Regions from separate parts of the Caulobacter sp. GW821-FHT09A05 genome, predicted to be linked through region 3. Evidence: riboswitches for the same ligand, from Rfam matches in the RefSeq annotation. Region 3 holds a riboswitch; each other region holds the start of a gene.
The links. Region 3 has a riboswitch for glycine ahead of AC07NX_RS22740 (TonB-dependent receptor domain-containing protein). Riboswitches for the same ligand answer to the same signal wherever they lie in the genome.
Positions count from the first base shown of each region.

Region 1 (5,794 bases), on a different contig from region 3:
GTCCGGTGCGAACCGGGGCGGAAGCTGGCCGGGGTGCTCACCGTGGTGTTGATCGTGCCCAGGTACTTCTTGTCGAAGATGTTATCGACATTGACCCGCGCCTTGACCTGTTCGAACGGCCCGGCCCCGAAGCCATCGCCCAGGTCGAGATAGGCGTTGACGATCGTATAGCCCTTGGTGGTCTCGCTGTTGGTGAAGTTGGTGTAGCGGTCGTCGATGTGGCGGGCCGAGACGTTGAACACCACCCCGTCGGTCGGCTCCACCGTCACCCCGCCCTGGAACAGCCATTTGGGGAAGTCGGGCACCGCGTTGCCGGCGATCTTGAGCGCCGCCGGCGTCGGCGTCAGGGTGAAGTTGGCGATGTCGTCCTGGAATTCCGACTTGTTGTACGAGGCGTTGGCGTTGAAATAGATCTTGCCGCCCAGCAGGTCCGGCTTCCACTGGCCGCTGAACTCGGCGCCCGACGCCTTCACCGCCCCGACGTTCTGGTAGAAGGTCTCGGTCGTGCCGCCGCCGCCCGGCACCAGGGCCGCGAAGGCCTGCAGGCGGTTCTTGAACTGCGTCTTGTAGACCACCACCGAGGCGTTGAAGGTCGGCCGGTTGGCGCGGTAGCCCAGTTCCAGGTTGGTCGAGGTCTCGGGCTTGGGGCCGGTCACCGCCGGGCTGGCGGCCGAGAACACGTCGTCGGCGCCGCGGGGCAGGGCCATGTTCTCCGAATAGGACGAGAAGATCTGGTCGCGGCTGTTGAGGTTGTAGACCACGCCGACCTGCGGCAGGAAATCGTCCTTCCAGTTGGCCTTCAGGGTCGGCTGGCGGCTGTTGATGTAGTCGGCCGGATTGCGATAGCCGCTGATCTTGTAGTCGATGTCGGTGGCCTTGAAGCCCAGCTCGACCTTCAGCTTGTCGTCGACCAGGCTCAGGGTGTCCTTCAGGAAGAACTGCGTGGTCTGGCGGGTCGAGACGTAGTTGCGCTGCCGGTGGACGGGCTCGTTGAACAGCGGCGCGCCGTCGGGGTTGCCGTCCTGCACGTTGTAGCGCGCCTGGGTGCGGTGATAGTCGTCGTCCTCGAGCCATAGGCCCGCCTCGAGCTTGTTGAAGCCCGCGCGCCAGGCGATCTTGCTCGTGACGCCCTTGCGGGTGCCGTCGATGCCCGACAGGCCGTATTGCAGGCCCCTGGGCGCGGTCAGGCCCGGCACGATCAGCCGCTCGGCGTTGTAGCTGCTCAGCGAGGTGGCGTAGGCCTCGGGCGAGACGCCGTAGCCTTCCTTGTCCTCGTAATAGCCGGTGGCGGTGACGTCGATGGCGTCGGTGATCGGGGTGTTCAGGGTCAGGCCGTACAGGTGGTCCTGCCGGCTGTTGACCGCGAACTTGTAGTACTGGGCGTAGTTGCTGTTGGAATAGGGCACGCCGGCCGTGGTCTGCGGCAGGCTGGAGTCGGTGGCCGCCGTGCCGAACGGCGTCGAGAGCGGCACGTGGCCCAGGTAGGCGAAGCCGCGCCCCTTGCGGCCGAACACGTCGCCCGCGGTCCCGGCGTACTGGGCCTTGGTGATCGACGGGCTGTCGTAGTCGAAATAGTCGTTGTGCACGGTCTGGAAGCTGATGTTCCCGCCGTTTGGCAGGGCGTAGTTGATCTTGCCCTCGTAGTGCTTGCGGTCGATCGTGCCGGGGCCGCGCCACAGGTCGCCCTTGATGATCGAGGCGCTGGCGTAGGCCGACCAACCGGCGTGCTCGCCGGTCTCCAGGCGCAGGAAGGTGCGGCGCAGGCTGTCGCTGCCCAGGGTCAGGCTGGCCGAGCCGCCGGCGTCCTCGGACGGCTTCTGGGTGAAGTAGTCGACGATCGGTCCCAGCGAGGCGTAGCTGGGCAGGCTGACGTCGCCGGCCCCGGCCGAGGCGGTGACGCGCGAAAGGTTCTCGTTGTCGACATAGCGGTAGATCGGGCTGCCGCCGAACTGGTCGCTGCGGCCCATCGGGATGTTGTCCAGCAGGAAGCCGATCTGCTGGAAGTTGAAGGCCCGCACCGAGACCGAATTGCCGAACTCGTACATGCCCAGGGCGTCGTTGGCCTGGACGTTGAAGCCGGGCAGGGACTCCAGCATCTTCAGGCCGGTGACGCCGGCCGGGGCCGACAGCAGGGCCTCGCGGGTTATCGACACCGTGGCGGTGGCGTGGTCGGTGCCGATGGCGACGCTGGCCTCGGACACCCGGGCCCCGGTGACGACCAGTTCGTCGACGGTCGAGGCCTTGTCGGCCTCCTGGGCCAGGGCCGGCGTCGCGCCGCCCAGGACCGAAGCGGCCAGCAGCAGGGCCCGGAAGTGGCGCGAGGCCGGCGAAAGGCGCGTGTTCGTCATGACTATCCCCAATCTTTTGACGGGGGCTAAGCTCGACGGTCTGTCTATCTCGGTAAATTCAGAAAAGCTGCTCGCGGCGATAATATAAAATCAGGTCCAAGCGTCGCGCACTCATGTATAAATTATGAACAATAGAAATGATTCTTATTGTATCCGCAAATGAGTATCTCACGAAAACCGCACAGGTTATCGTGTCGAGGTCGGTCGGGTTTTTGAAATCGGGTCAGAACTGGGAGTCAGGTCATCGGCAGCCAGGAGGTGTCGCGACGGACCGTCATGGCCCGTCTTCCGCACCCCCGCTGTCCTTGGCGCCTGAGAGATTCAGCGACGCCGCCGTCCCGGCGGGGATCGCCTTGCTCCTTCGGCGAGGGCGCACGCAGACGCGCCCTGCTTTCCAGCGTTCCGAGGCCGTCGCGGTCCTTCTGCTTGAGCGTTTCCGGGGCGGTTTCGCCTTCAGCGCCGGGCCGGGGCCCGATCTCTCCCGCGAGAGCGCCTACAGAAGGTTCCGTAACCGAGGCGGCGTCAATTCAGGGCGACGCCAGCGCGCTGGGCAAGACGCCGGGCGCCGTTTTGAAACGCAACCCGCGCCGCTTTTCGCGGCGTCCTGTCGAGCGGAAGTTCGCCCTCGTGCAAGTCGGGGCGCTCAGAGGCCGCGCACGAACGCCGCCAGGGTCGCCGGATAGAGCCTGTGCTCCTGCTCCAGCACGCGGTCGCTGAGCATGGGCTCGGTGTCGCCGGGCAGGATCGGTACGCGGGCCTGGCCCAGGATCGGGCCTTCGTCGACGCCGGCGGTGACCAGGTGGACGGTGCAGCCGGCCTCGACCTCGCCGGCCCCCAGGGCGCGGCCGTGGGTGTCCAAACCCGGATAGGCCGGCAGCAGCGACGGATGGATGTTCAGCATCCGGCCTTCCCAGGCGTTCACCAGGTACGGGGTCAGGATGCGCATGTAGCCGGCCAGGGCCACGACCTGGATCCCGCGCGCGCGCAGGGCCGCGTCGATGGCCCGCTCATGGGCCTCGCGATCCTTGCCGTAGGGCTTCTGGTCGACGGCCAGGGTCTCGACGCCCGCGGCAGCGGCGGCGGCCAAGCCGCCGGCCTCGGGCCTGTTCGACAGCACCAGGGCGATCTCGAACGGGCAGGCGGGGTCCTGGGCGGCCCGGACCAGGGCCTCCATGTTGGAGCCCCGGCCGGAGATCAGGACGGCGACCTTGGTCTTCATGCCTCTAGGCCTGGACCAGCTGCCCGCAGATGAACGCGTCCTCGTCGGCGTTCAGCAGGGCCGCCAGCACAGGCTCGGCGTCGCTGGCGGCGACCACCAGGATGAAGCCGACGCCGCAGTTGAACGTGCGGCGCAGCTCGTGGTCGCTGATGCCGCCCTCGCGCTGCAGCCAGTCGAAGACCGGGGGCAGGGGCCAGGCGTTCCAGTCGAACTCGGCCTTGAGGCCCTCGGCGATGCAACGCGGCGGGTTCTCGATCAGGCCGCCGCCGGTGATGTGGGCGCCGCCCTTGACCCGGCCCGACTGCAGCAGGGGCAGGATCGACTTCACATAGATGCGGGTCGGGGCCATCAGGGCCTGCGCCAAGGTCTTGCCTTCCGCGAAGGGCGCCGGGGCGTCCCAGGCCAGGCCCGAGCGCTCGACCACGCGGCGCACCAGGCTGTAGCCGTTGGAGTGCGGGCCCGACGAGCCGACGCCGATGATGATGTCGCCGGCCCGCTGCCTGTCCAGCTTGGGCAGCACGCCGTCGCGCTCGACCGCCCCGACCGAGAAGCCGGCCAGGTCGTACTCGCCGTCGCCGTACATGCCGGGCATCTCGGCGGTCTCGCCGCCCACCAGGGCCGCGCCGGCCAGCTTGCAACCGTCGGCGATGCCGGCCACCACGCTGGTGGCGGTGGCGACGTCGAGCTTGCCGGTGGCGAAATAGTCGAGGAACAGCAGCGGCTCGGCACCCTGGGCCAGCAGGTCGTTGACGCACATGGCCACCAGGTCGATCCCGACCGTGGCGTGCATGCCGGTGTCGATGGCGATGCGCAGCTTGGTGCCGACGCCGTCGGTGGTGGAGACCAGCAGCGGGTCGTCGTAGCCGGCCGCCTTCAGGTCGAACAGGGCCCCGAAGCCGCCCAGGCCCGCCTCGGCGCCGGGACGCCGTGTGGCCTTGGCCAGGGGCTTGATCGCCTCGACCAGGGCGTTGCCCGCATCGATATCGACGCCGGCCTGGGCGTAGGTGAGGCCGTTCTGGGGGTCGCTCATGCGCTTGCTCTGGCTCGAAGACGGCCCAATGGGCCGTTTTTGAAAGGAAACTTGCCGCTCCCCCCAAGCTTGTGCTTGCAGACTCGGGGGTGCGCGAGGCTATTAGCAGCCGATGACGACGATCACCACTACCGCTGAGCTGGCGGCGTTCTGTAATGAGCTGAAGGGTCAGCCCTTCATCGCCGTGGACACCGAGTTCATGCGCGAAACCACCTACTGGCCCAAGCTGTGCCTGATCCAGGTGGCTTCGCCGGACACCGAAGCCTGTATCGACCCGCTGGCCGAAGGCATCGACCTGGCGCCGCTGCTGGACGTGCTGCGCGATCCCTCGGTCCTGAAGGTGTTCCACGCCGCCCGCCAGGACGTCGAGATCTTCAACAATCTCGACGCCATGCCCACGCCGCTGTTCGACACCCAGGTCGCAGGCATGGCCGCCGGGTTCGGCGAGCAGATCGCGTACGACGCCCTGGTCCGCCAGATGCTGAAGATCGAGCTGGACAAGTCCAGCCGCTTCACCGACTGGGCCCGCCGCCCGCTGAGCGACAACCAGCTGACCTACGCCATCGCCGACGTCACCCACCTGGCCACCCTGTTCCCCATCCTGCGCGACCGCCTGGACAAGGCCGGCCGCCTGGCCTGGGTGGAAGAGGAGATGAAGGCGCTCAACGATCCGGCCGCCTACGACGTCGATCCGGAAAAGGCCTGGCGCCGCCTGCGTCCGCGCAAGACCGCCGCCAAGTACCTGGCGGTGTTCAAGGCCGTGGCCGCCTGGCGCGAGCGCACGGCCCAGAGCCGCGACCAGCCGCGCGGCCGTATCCTGAAGGACGAGGCCATCGACGAGCTGGCCACCCAGGCCCCGACCTCGCTGGAGGGGCTCAACACCCTGCGCAGCGTGCCCAAGGGCTTCGGCGGCTCCAAGTTCGGCCCCGACCTGCTGGCCGCGATCAAGGCCGCCCTGGCCGATCCGGAGGGCTACGCGCCGGTGCTGGAGAAATCCGGCCCACCGCCGCCCGCCTCGGCGGGCGCCGTGGTCGAGCTGCTGAAGGTGCTGCTCAAGGCCCGCGCCGAGGAGGCTGGCGTGGCGTCCAAGCTGATCGCCACCGTCTCGGACCTGGAGAAGATCGCCGCCGACGACGAGGCCAACACGCCCGCCCTGCAGGGTTGGCGGCTGGAGGCCTTCGGTTCGGACGCCCTGAA
Region 1 covers NZ_JBWKPX010000016.1:72,042-77,835, forward strand. The annotation lists gene AC07NX_RS16230 (TonB-dependent receptor) at 1-2,360, opposite strand, end outside; glycine riboswitch at 2,753-2,842, opposite strand; gene purN (phosphoribosylglycinamide formyltransferase) at 2,992-3,567, opposite strand; gene purM (phosphoribosylformylglycinamidine cyclo-ligase) at 3,572-4,597, opposite strand; gene rnd (ribonuclease D) at 4,710-5,794, shown strand, end outside.
Region 1: linked by a shared signal. The riboswitch ahead of AC07NX_RS16230 (TonB-dependent receptor) and the one ahead of AC07NX_RS22740 (TonB-dependent receptor domain-containing protein) in region 3 are both predicted to bind glycine.

Region 2 (5,794 bases), on a different contig from region 3:
GTCGAATTCAAGGACGGCAAGGAGTCCGCCGCCCAGACCGCCTATACCGGCGAGATCCAGGGCCTGAGCTCGGGCTGCGCGTACAAGAGCAACGACCCGATCAAGATGCAGGTCCAGATCCTGTTCGAACTGGGCCGCGGCCCGCAGGCGACGGGCGGCCAGAAGGCCTATCGCTATTGGGTCGCGGTGACCGAGCGCAACAAGGACGTCCTGGCCAAGGAGTATTTCGACCTGCCAGTGACCTTCCGCGAGGGCCAGGATCGCGTCTACGCCACCGAGACCCTGAAGACCATCACCATCCCGCGGGCCGACGAGAAGGTCAGCGGCAGCAATTTCGAGGTCCTGATCGGCTTCGACGTGACCCCGGAAATGGCCGCCTTCAACCGCGACGGCAAGCGCTTCCGCGTCAACGCCGGCCAGACGCAGCAGGCCCAGACGGCCCAACCCGGAAACACGCCCAAGCCATGAGTGATTTGAAGCGGTCCCTGAGCGAGGCGGCCGCGGCCGCCTTCCAGGCCGCCGGACTGTCCCCCGACTTCGGTCGCGTCACCGCGTCCGACCGGCCCGACCTGGCCGACTTCCAATGCAACGGGGCCCTGGCGGCCGCCAAGAGCGCCAAGCGCAATCCGCGCGAGATCGCCGTGCAGGTCGTCGACATCCTGAAGGCCGATCCGCGCCTGGCCTCCGTCGAGATCGCCGGCGCCGGCTTCATCAACATGCGCGTCTCCGGCGAGGCCTTGTCGGTCCGCGCCAACGAGATCGCCGCCGACCCCCGCGCCGGGGCCGAGCCGCTGGCCAATCCGCGCCGGGTGCTGGTCGACTATGCCGGGCCGAACGTCGCCAAGCCGATGCATGTGGGCCACCTGCGCGCCTCGATCATCGGCGAGTCGGTCAAGCGCCTGTACCGCTTCCGCGGCGACGAGGTGGTGGGCGACGCCCATTTCGGCGACTGGGGCTTCCAGATGGGGCTGCTGATCAGCGCCATCATGGAGGAGGACGCCGCGATCCGCGCCGTGCTCGAGCGCCTGGTCGAGGCCCCGAACGGCTTTTCCCAAGCCGACGAGGACCAGGTGATGGCCGAGTTCGCCTCGCGCGTCAGCCTCGAGGACCTGGACCGCCTCTACCCGGCCGCCTCGGCGCGCCAGAAGGAGGATCCCGAGTTCAAGGAGCGGGCCCGCAAGGCCACCGCCGAGCTGCAGAACGGTCGCTTCGGCTACCGCCTGCTGTGGCGTCACTTCGTCAACATCAGCCGCGTGGCCCTGGAGCGCGAGTTCCACGCCCTGGGCGTCGATTTCGACCTCTGGAAGGGCGAGAGCGACGTGCAGGACCTGATCGCCCCGATGGTCCGCGAGCTGGAGGACAAGGGCCTGCTGGTCGACGACCAGGGCGCCCGGATCGTTCGTGTCGCGCGTCCCGGCGAGACCAAGAAGAAGAAGCTGCCCGACGGTTCGGTGGTCGAGGTCGAGAGCCCCGACCCGCTGCTGGTCGTGTCGTCGGAAGGCTCGGCCATGTACGGCACGACCGACCTAGCCACGGTCCTGGACCGCCGCCGGTCGTTCGACCCGCACCTGGTCCTCTACGCCGTCGATCAGCGCCAGGCCGATCACTTCGAGCAGGTGTTCCGCGCCTCGTACCTGGCCGGCTACGCTGAACCGGGCGGGCTGGAGCATATCGGCTTCGGCACCATGAACGGCGCCGACGGCAAGCCGTTCAAGACCCGCGCCGGCGGCGTGCTGAAGCTGCACGACCTGATCGAAATGGCCCGTGAAAAGGCCCGCGAGCGCCTGCGCGAAGCCGGCCTCGGCGCCGAGCTCTCCGACGAGGCCTTCGAGGACATCGCCCACAAGGTCGGCGTCGCGGCCCTGAAGTTCGCCGACCTGCAGAACTTCCGCGGCACGTCCTACGTCTTCGATCTCGACCGCTTCACCAGCTTCGAGGGCAAGACCGGACCGTACCTTCTGTACCAGTCGGTGCGCATCAAGAGCATCCTGCGCAAGGCGGCCGAGCAGAAGGTCGCCTCGGGCCCGATCGTCGTCGGCGAGCCGGCCGAGCGCGACCTGACCCTGCTGCTGGACGCGTTCGAGGGCGCCCTGTCGGAGGCCTACGACAAGAAGGCCCCCAACTTCGTCGCCGAGCACGCCTACAAGCTGGCCCAGACCTTCTCGAGGTTCTATGCCGCCTGTCCGATCCTGACCGCCGACGAGCCAGCGGTCCGGGCCTCGCGCCTCGCCCTGGCCGAGACGACGCTGAAGCAGCTGGAACTGGCGCTGAACCTGCTGGGCATTGAAGCGCCGGAACGGATGTAGGCCGCTAGGGGCGCTCAAGGTCCTTGAGCGTCGCCAGCAGGCCCTCGACCCCACCGGTTTCCAGATACTGTTGGGCCACCAGCACCAGGCGCAGCTGCTTGGCCAGCAGGGCCAGCTGGCGGTGCTGGTTCTCGGTGCGCTTCTGGGCGGTCTCGGCCTCCAGGGCGTCGGCTTCGGCCAGCAGCTTTCGGACCTCGGCCAGGGTTTTCTCGTTCTGGACGCCGGCCCGCTTCAGATAGTCCTTGATGCTGCGCAGGCCCTCGGCGGCGATGGCGTGAGCCTCGTCGCGGACGGTGGTCTGGGTCTCCGGATCGGCGATGGCGTCGAGCACCCGGCCCAGGGCGTCGTTGAGCTTGCTCATCAGGCCGGTGCGGGCTTCGCGCTCCAGCGGCAGCAGCCCGCGCGCGTCGATCAGCGACGGCAGGTTGGCGCCGTCGGAGACCAGCGATTTGCGGCGAGCCTCGACGAATACCTTGATGATGAAACGCGAGGCGGCGATGGCCTGCTCGGACTGTAAAACCGTCGCAGCCATAACGACACCGTGCTCGGTGAAGACGTAGGGGCGATGACGAGAGCCGCCGTGCGGCGAACTTGACATCACAATCTGTGATCTCAAGTTGGCGACTTCGGCCGATGTCGGCTGGAAGGCGAAGCCGTCGAACTTGGTTGTGTTGCGACGGACCTGTTGGTTTAGGCGTCTCGTTTCGACGTTGAAAAGTCTAGCAAGATCAGCGTCCAAGATGACCGAAAGCCCACGGACCTCCAAGACCGGAGGCGCCTGATCGACTTCAAAGCTGGTGGTTGGCGCGCGTTCGCTGGTCATGCCCGATTTTTGAGGTTGCAAATTGTGACCTCAAGTTTGGCGACGCGCGTGGTGGATTGCAATTTGTAAGTGTATCCATCGCAAAGCCCTTCCGCCTCCCCAGTTGACTCCCGTCGCCCCGTCGCCCAAACACGCCACGACCCTCGCGGGAGACGTCGGGATTCTGTCCCGAGGCCGAAGGCGCAACCGCCCCGGAAACGCTCAGGCAAAAGGACCGCGCGGGTTTAGGAACGCTGGAAAGAGGCAGTGTGAAAGCACTGCCCGCCGAAGGAGCAAGGCCTCTTCACAAGGCCGGAATCTCTCAGGTCAAAGGGACAGCGGGGGCGAGACCACCTGGCGAAAGCCGGGCGGCGTCGCCGACCCCGATTGGAGCCCCCATTGTCCAGCCAAAGCGTGTCCGAGCAAGACCTCAAGAAGACCCCGCTGTACGACGCGCACGTCGCGGCCGGCGCGCGGATGGTCCCGTTCGCGGGCTATTCCATGCCGGTGCAGTACAAGGACGGGGTGCTGAAGGAGCACCTGTGGACCCGCGAGCACGCGGGCCTGTTCGACGTCTCGCACATGGGCCAGGCCCGGCTGCGCGGTGAGAACCCCGCCAAGAGCTTCGAGAAGCTGGTCTCGGCCGATTACCAGGGCCTCAAGCCCGGCAAGCAGCGCTACGCGGTGCTGCTGAACGACCAGGGCGGGGTGATCGACGACCTGATGACCGCCCGTCCCGACGATGACGGCCTGTTCATCGTCGTCAACGGGGCCTGCAAGGACAACGACTACAGGATCATCGCCGAGGCCCTGGAGGGCGAGGCGACCGTCGAGCGCCTGGAAGACCGCGCCCTGCTGGCCCTGCAAGGCCCCGAGGCCGCCGCCGTCATGGCCGCCCACGTCCCGCAAGCGGCGACCATGGTGTTCATGGACACCGCCGCCGTGACCGCCTTCGGGACCGACGCCATCATTTCCCGCTCGGGCTATACCGGCGAGGACGGCTACGAGATTTCCGTGCCGGCCGCCGAAGCCGCCCGCATCTGGAACACCCTGCTGGAAGACGAGCGCGTGAAGGCCATCGGCCTGGGCGCCCGCGACAGCCTGCGGCTGGAGGCCGGCCTGCCGCTGTACGGCCATGACATGGACGAGACCGTCTCGCCGATCGAGGCCGGCATGCCGTTCGCCGTCGGCAAGAGCCGCCGCGAGGCCGGCGACTTCCCAGGCGCCGAACGGATCCTCAAGGAACTGGCCGGCGACCTCGCGCGCGTGCGCGTCAATCTGAAGGTGCTGGAAGGCGCGCCGGCCCGCGAAGGCGCGGAGATCGCCGACGCGGCTGGAAACGTCGTCGGCAGGGTCACCAGCGGCGGCTTTGGTCCCAGTTTCGGCGGCGCCATCGCCATCGGCTTCGTTCCGCCCGCCCTGGCGGTGGTCGGTTCGACCCTGAACGTCATCGTCCGCGGCAAGCCGCAGAGGGCCGAGGTCGTGACCTCGCCGTTCGTTCCCACCCGCTACGTGCGCAAGATCTAGCACTCAGACCAAAGGGCCAGACCATGAAGTTCACCAAGGACCACGAGTGGGTCGAAGTCGCCGGCGACATCGCCACGGTCGGCATCACCGCCTACGCCGCCGAGCAGCTGGGCGACGTGGTGTTCGTCGAGACGCCTGACGTCGGCAAGACCGTCAAGCAGGGCGAGGCCCTGGCCGTGGTCGAGAGCGTCAAGGCCGCGTCGGACGTCTACGCCCCGGTGTCGGGCGAGGTGGTCGAGGCCAATGGCGAGCTTTCCGACAGCCCCGAGACCGTCAACGCCCTGCCGGAAACCGGCGGCTGGTTCGCCAGGATCAAGCTGAGCAATCCGGCCGAGCTCGACGTCCTGATGGATCGCGACGCGTACGAAGCGTTCCTCTCGACCCTCTAATTTCCTTGTCATCCCGGACAAGCGCGCAGCGCGCCGATCCGGGACCGACCCAGAGCGCACGCGCTTCCGGCGGTCCCGGCTCTTCGCTCCGCTACGGCCGGGATGACAGCCCCAGGTGATCTCATGCGCTACCTCCCCCTTACCCCCGAAGATCGCGCCGACATGCTCGGCGTCATCGGCGCGGAGTCGATCGACGAGCTGTTCGTCGACGTGCCCGCCGTCGCCCGTCGCGCCGGTCCGGTCGACCTGCCGTTCCACGCCGGCGAGCTGGAGGTCGAGCGCGAGATGCTGGGCCTGTCGCGCCGCAACCGTTCGGCCTCGGAAGGTCCGTTCTTCGTGGGGGCTGGGGCCTATCGCCACCATGTGCCCGCCAGCGTCGACCACATCATCCAGCGGTCGGAGTTCCTGACCAGCTACACGCCCTACCAGCCCGAGATCGCCCAGGGCACGCTGCAGGTGCTGTTCGAGTTCCAGACGCAGGTCGCGGCCCTGACCGGCATGGAGGTGGCCAACGCCTCGCTCTATGACGGCTCCACCGCCGCCGCCGAGGCGGTGATGATGGCCGCGCGGATCACCCGCCGGAACAAGGCGGTGCTGTCGGGCGGCGTGCATCCGCACTATGTCGGCACGGTGGAGACCCTGGCCCATGCGGCCGGCGTGGCCACCGATCGCCTGGCGCCGGCCATCGACGCCGAGGACGCGGTGATCGCCGCCATCGACGCCGACACCGCCTGCGTCGTCGTCCAGACTCCCAACGTGTTCGGCACGGC
Region 2 covers NZ_JBWKPX010000012.1:48,684-54,477, forward strand. The annotation lists gene AC07NX_RS13280 (Tat pathway signal sequence domain protein) at 1-468, shown strand, start outside; gene AC07NX_RS13285 (arginine--tRNA ligase) at 465-2,306, shown strand; gene AC07NX_RS13290 (ORF6N domain-containing protein) at 2,311-3,129, opposite strand; glycine riboswitch at 3,266-3,356, shown strand; gene gcvT (glycine cleavage system aminomethyltransferase GcvT) at 3,508-4,635, shown strand; gene gcvH (glycine cleavage system protein GcvH) at 4,659-5,024, shown strand; gene gcvPA (aminomethyl-transferring glycine dehydrogenase subunit GcvPA) at 5,148-5,794, shown strand, end outside.
Region 2: linked by a shared signal. The riboswitch ahead of gcvT (glycine cleavage system aminomethyltransferase GcvT) and the one ahead of AC07NX_RS22740 (TonB-dependent receptor domain-containing protein) in region 3 are both predicted to bind glycine.

Region 3 (5,794 bases):
AGAGACCTCAATGTCTGCAAGTGGCGCTACATCGTCTCCCGGATGCTATACCACTGAGAAGCGGAGGTCAGCGACCAAGCCTGGCCTGGGATGGCGGGCGCGCAGGTCGAGGTTGATGTCCAGGCGCCGGGTGATCGAATGCACGATGGCCAGGCCCAAGCCCGCGCCGGCCGATCCCTGGCCAGCGGCGCCCCGGTTGAACGGCGTGAACAGGTTTCGCAGTTCGTCTTCGCTCATGCCGCGACCGCGATCCCAGATCACGACCCTCAGTCCGGCCCCGTCCGTCCTGGCGACGATATGCACCGTGCTCGCGCCATAGGCGCAGGCATTAAAGATGAGATTGCGTAGAACCTCGCCGATCAACACCGCGTTGCCGCGCGCGAGCCCGAGGTCGGCAGGCAGGCGCGTCAGCAGTTCGACCTCGGGGAAGGCGCGGGCGGCCTCCACCTGGATCGCGGTGAGCAGGGCGACGAGGTCGGCCTCGCCTTCGGCCGCGGTCGCCTCGGAGCGGGCCAGGGCCAAGAACTGCGACAGCACCTGGCGCAGGTTGGCCGCGGCGTCCCGCGAGTCGCCGAGCAGGGCCTTGTCGCGCGGCGTGGCGGCCGAGCGCTCCAGCAGGGCGAGGTTGGCGACGATCACCGACAGGGGCGTGCGCAACTGGTGGGAGGCGTCGGCCGAGAAACGTTCCAGCGCGCGGGTGAAGCGCTCCAGGCTGCTCATGAGGTGATTGAAGGCTTCGACCGCTGGCGACAGTTCGGCGGGCGTATCGGCGGCGTCGATGGGCGCGAGGTTCGGGCGCGGAGCCTGGGCGCGGCTTTTCAGATCGTCCGTCAGGCGGCGCAGCGGCGCCAGACCCCAGCCGACGGCCGGCACGACCAGAACCGCGGCGACGGCGACCAACAGGACGGGAAGGCCGATCAAGGTGGAGAGCAGCTCGCGCACGCTGGCGCGACGGGAGTCGAGGCTTTGCGCGACCGCCACCACGACGGGGTCGCGCACGCCCGGCACCATCAAGGTCGACTGGGCGATCCGCACCTCGTAGCCGCGCATCGTCGCATAGCTGAAACTGGTCTCGTTCGGCGCGGGCGCGGGCAGGCGAGGGAGGTCGTCGTAGCCAGTGACCAGGCGCGGACCTTGGCGCACAGCATAGAACACCGCATCGCGCTCGGGACTGTCCAGCAGGGCCAAGGACCAGGGCGGCAGGGCCACCTGGGCCTGGCCCTCTCGCACACCGATCTGGGCGACGATCGAGGCCACGGATCCGGCCAGCAGGCGGTCTGACGACTTCTCCACCACTGCCCCGGCGGCCAGGGCGCCGGCCAGGGCGAGCGCCGCGCCCAGCAGGGCCAGCGGGGCGACCTGCGCCAGCAACAGGCGGCCGACCAGGCTAGGACGGCTCCAGTTCAGAAGCTTGGCCTTCACGGGTCGATCCGGTAGCCCACGCCCCGCAGCGTGCTCAGGCGCGGGCCGTCCGGCGCCAGCTTGCGCCGCAGTCGGCCGACATGGATGTCCAGGGCGTTGGGCGAGGGGGCCTGTTCGTCGGGGAACACGTCGGCGGCCAGACGGTCGCGCTCGACGACCCGACCGGGACGCGCGGCCAGCGCCTTGAGCACGGCCCATTCGCGCGGGCGCAGGTCCAGCCGCCGCTCGCCGATCCAGGCCGCGCCGGCTTCCCAGTCGCAGACCAGGGCGCCGACATGGGCCGTCCGTGTGGCGTAGCCGCCCTTCCGCCGCGCCACCGCTCGCACCCGGGCCACCAGCTCGAACGGGTCGAACGGCTTCAGCACGTAGTCGTCCGCGCCCATGTCCAGGCCCGCGATGCGATCGCGCACCGCGTCACGGGCGGTCAACATGACGATAGGGGTGAGCACGCCCTCGCGCCGCAGTCGGCCCAGGATCTCAAAGCCGTCGATGTCGGGCAGGCCTATATCCAGGACGACGGCGTCGAAGTCGGCCCCGTGAGCCAGGGCCAGGGCCAGGGCGGCCTCACCGGTCTCGGCGCAGACGGGCTCGTGCCCTTCACTCTCCAGCGTCGCGGTCAGCGAGCGACGCAGGGGCGGATCATCCTCGACAACCAGTATCTTCATCGGGGATGTAGGAGCCGGACACACTCAGGGGAGAGCGGCATCCGACGCCGATTGCCACATCAGGTCAAGAGACGGTGCTTCGTCGCCAACCTCTTCGCAAGCCTGGGCGCGGCCGCCCTGGTGCTGACGGGCTGCGCGCCCGGCGCGCCGGGACAGGCGACGCGGGCCTCGGACATCCGGGCGGCCGCCCGCGAGGGCGAGGTCGTGGTCTATATCAACAACGACATCCATCAGCCGTTGGTCGAGGATTTCGAACGCCGCTTTCCGAAGGTGAAGCTTCGGTTCGTCGTGCTGACGTCGCGCGACATGCAGGCCCGGGTGATCGAAGAGGCCACGCGCGGCAAGCCGGTCGCCGACGTGGTCTGGACCTCGGCCATGGACACCCAGGTCAAGCTGATCAACGACGGCTACGCCCAGACCTATAGAAGTCCCGAGGCCAGGAGCCTTCCCGCCTGGGCGCGATGGCGCGACCAGGGCTTCGGCGTGACCAGCGAACCGATCGTCTTCGTCTACAACAAGCGCCTTCTCAAAGGGGACGACGCGCCGCGCAGCCACGCGGCCTTGCTGGCCGCCCTGCGCGCCGATCCCGAACGCTGGCGCGGCAAGGTGGCCTTGTATGACCCCGAGCGCAGCGGCATGGGGTTCTTCTATCTGTCCAGCAACACCCAGTTCTATCCCGACGCCTGGGCGCTTTACGACGCGATGGCCGCGACGGGCGCGCGAACCTATGTGCCCGGCAAGCCGATGCTGGATCGCGTGGCGTCCGGCGAGCACCTGCTGGCCTTCGACATGAACGGGTCCTACGCCGACTGGTACGTGCGCAACCACGGTCCCGACATCGGCTACGTCGTCCCGGAGGACTATCACCTGTCGATCTCCAGGGTCGCCTTCATCACCCGCGTGGCCCGACACCCCGGCGCGGCGCGGGTGTTCCTAGACTATCTGATGTCGGAAGCAGGGCAGCGGCGTCTGCTTGAAGTTCGATTGACGCCGATCCGTCCGGGACTGGGCGCCGTCTCGCCGTCGGGTGGTAGGCCTATCAGAGTGGGGCCGGCTCTGTTGGCCAATTTTGATCAAGGGCGCCGCGCCGAACTTCTGGCTCGCTGGCGGCGAGCGGCCGCCGAGCGCTGATGTTTGGCGTATATTTGGGCATTTTCTGATTAAACTTTGATCTTATCGGAGTGCGGCGGCGCTTCGGCATGCCTTTTGAGGCGCTGCCAGGCGAGCGCCAAGCTGTCACCGACCTGTCATGCGACGCGATGAGCTGGGCATCGGGCGGGCGCACCTATCGCCGTAAGATGGTTTTTAGGAACTACTTGTTCCAATTGCGGACTTTAGGGGAAATTTATACCGACTTTGGGCGCTTTGACGCGATGCGACGAAGCGTTCGTATTGGCCTGGCTCTCGCGGAAGAGATCGGCTCCGTCCCGACGCCGAAGGCGCAACCGCCCCGGAAACGCTCAGGCAACAAGGACCGCAGGGCACGAGGACGCTGGAAAGCAGGACCGCTCCGAAAAGGAAGCGGCCTCGCCGAAGGAGCAAGGGCGCGCATGCGCCTGAATCTCTCAGGCCCAAGGACAGCGGGGGCAGAGGAAACCGCCTGACGAACCCGGGCGCGTCGCATCGTGCGGCGCACGGGACGGGCGTTGTCGACTGCAAACACCGAGGGGATCTCGTTTGACACTTTCACGCCAAACCCGCCGTAACCTGCTGCTGGGCTGCAGCATCGCGCCTGCCGCGCTCGTGCTGCACACCGCAGCCTTCGCCCAGACCGCGCCTGCGGAAGACACCAGCGTCGCCGAGATCATCGTCACCGGCTCGCGCATCGATCGCGCCGGTTTCGAAGCCCCGACCCCGACCGTGCGCGTCACCGCCCAGGACCTGGCCGTCGGCGCCCGTCCGAACGTGGCCGCCGCCCTGAACGACCTGCCGCAGTTCCGCGCCACCACCTCGCCCCAGACCACCGGCACCAACACCGGCGCGGGCAACGCTCCGGTCGACCTGCGCGGCCTGGGCATCAACCGCACCCTGGTGCTGCTGGATGGCCGCCGCTTCTCGGGCGAGAACGACCTGAACATGATCCCCAGCGTCATGCTGAAAGGCGTGGACGTCGTGACCGGCGGCGCCTCGGCCGCCTGGGGCTCGGGCGCCGTCGCCGGTGTCGTCAACCTCTCCATCGACCGCAACTTCACCGGCTTCAAGTTCGGCATCGAGGGCGGCGAATCGTCCTTTGACGACGCCAAACAGATCCGCGTCGAAGGCGCGGCCGGCACGACCTTCGCCGGCGGCCGCGGCCACTTTGTCATCGGCGGCGAATATCTCGACAACGACGGCGTCATTCCGAAGAACAGCCGCCCGAACATCGGCCGTTGGGCCACCATCTCGAACGGCGCGGGCCGCTTCGTCCTGGCCCCCGACGTCGGCTTCTCGAACGCCGCTCCCGGAGGCCTGATCACCTCGGGCGTGCTGCGCGGCCAGACCTTCAATCCGGACGGCACCCTGCGCGCCTTCGACTACGGCACGGTGCAAGGCACGAACTCGATCGGCGGCGAAGGCCCTTCGAACGACGATCTGTCGCCGCTGGTGACGCCGCAGAAGCGCTACGCCACCATGGCCAGCGCGACCTACGACCTGACCGACAAGGTCAAGCTGACCGCCGAACTGCGTCGGTCGCGGATGTGGAACAACTACATCTGGTTCGGCGACCACAACCGCGGCAACCTGACGATCAAGTCGGACAACGCCTTCCTGCCGACGGCCGTGAAGACGGCGCTGGCCGCCGCCGGCCAGACGAGCTTCACGATGGGCCGCTTCAACACCGAGGCCTATCCGACCATCGACTTCGAACGCGTCTCGACCCAAGGCACGATCGCCCTGGACGGCGAGTTCGACGGCGGCTGGCGCTGGAGCGCCTATTACAGCCACGGCGAGCAGGACAACAACATCGACACCCCCGGGTTCTTCCTGACCCAGAACTACGCCAACGCCGTCGACTCGGTGATCAGCCCCACGACCGGCCAGGCGGTCTGCCGCGTCGCCCTGACCAACGCCTCGACCAACTGCGTGCCGATCAACCTGTTCGGCCAGGGCGCGCCCTCGCAGGCGGCGCTGGACTACGTCACCGGCACACCGTCGATGCGTGAAACCAGCAAGCTGGACGTCGGCGGCTTCAGCCTGCGCGGCGAGCCCTTCGAACTGCCGGCCGGCCCGGTCTCGATCGCCGTGGGCGCCGAGGCGCGCAAGGAGTCGGTCGTCCGCACGGTGGGCGCCCTGGACGCCGCCAAGGCGTTCACCTCGTTCAGCTTCTCGGCCATGGCCGGCAGCTTCAGCGTCAAGGAAGCCTTCGCCGAAGTGCTGGTGCCGGTCGTTCGCGACATCCCCGTCTTCAACAAGCTGGAAGTCAACGCGGCCGCGCGCATCTCCGACTACGACACCACCGGCTCGATCTGGTCGTGGAAGCTGGGCGCCACCAACGAGTTCTTCCCGGGCTTCCGTGGTCGCATCACCCAGTCGCGTGACATCCGTTCGGCCAACCTGACCGAGCTCTTCACGACGACCACGACCGGCTACAACACGCTGACCGACCCGACAAACAACTCCAGCGTCTATGTGCTGACCAACGGCGGTGGGAACCCGAACCTGAACCCCGAGACGGCCAAGACCTTCACGACCGGCTTCGTCTATTCGCCGCCGTCGATCGCGGGCCT
Region 3 covers NZ_JBWKPX010000034.1:28,451-34,244, reverse strand. The annotation lists gene AC07NX_RS22755 (sensor histidine kinase) at 46-1,422, opposite strand; gene AC07NX_RS22750 (response regulator transcription factor) at 1,419-2,087, opposite strand; gene AC07NX_RS22745 (ABC transporter substrate-binding protein) at 2,139-3,218, shown strand; glycine riboswitch at 3,485-3,574, shown strand; glycine riboswitch at 3,578-3,670, shown strand; gene AC07NX_RS22740 (TonB-dependent receptor domain-containing protein) at 3,765-5,794, shown strand, end outside.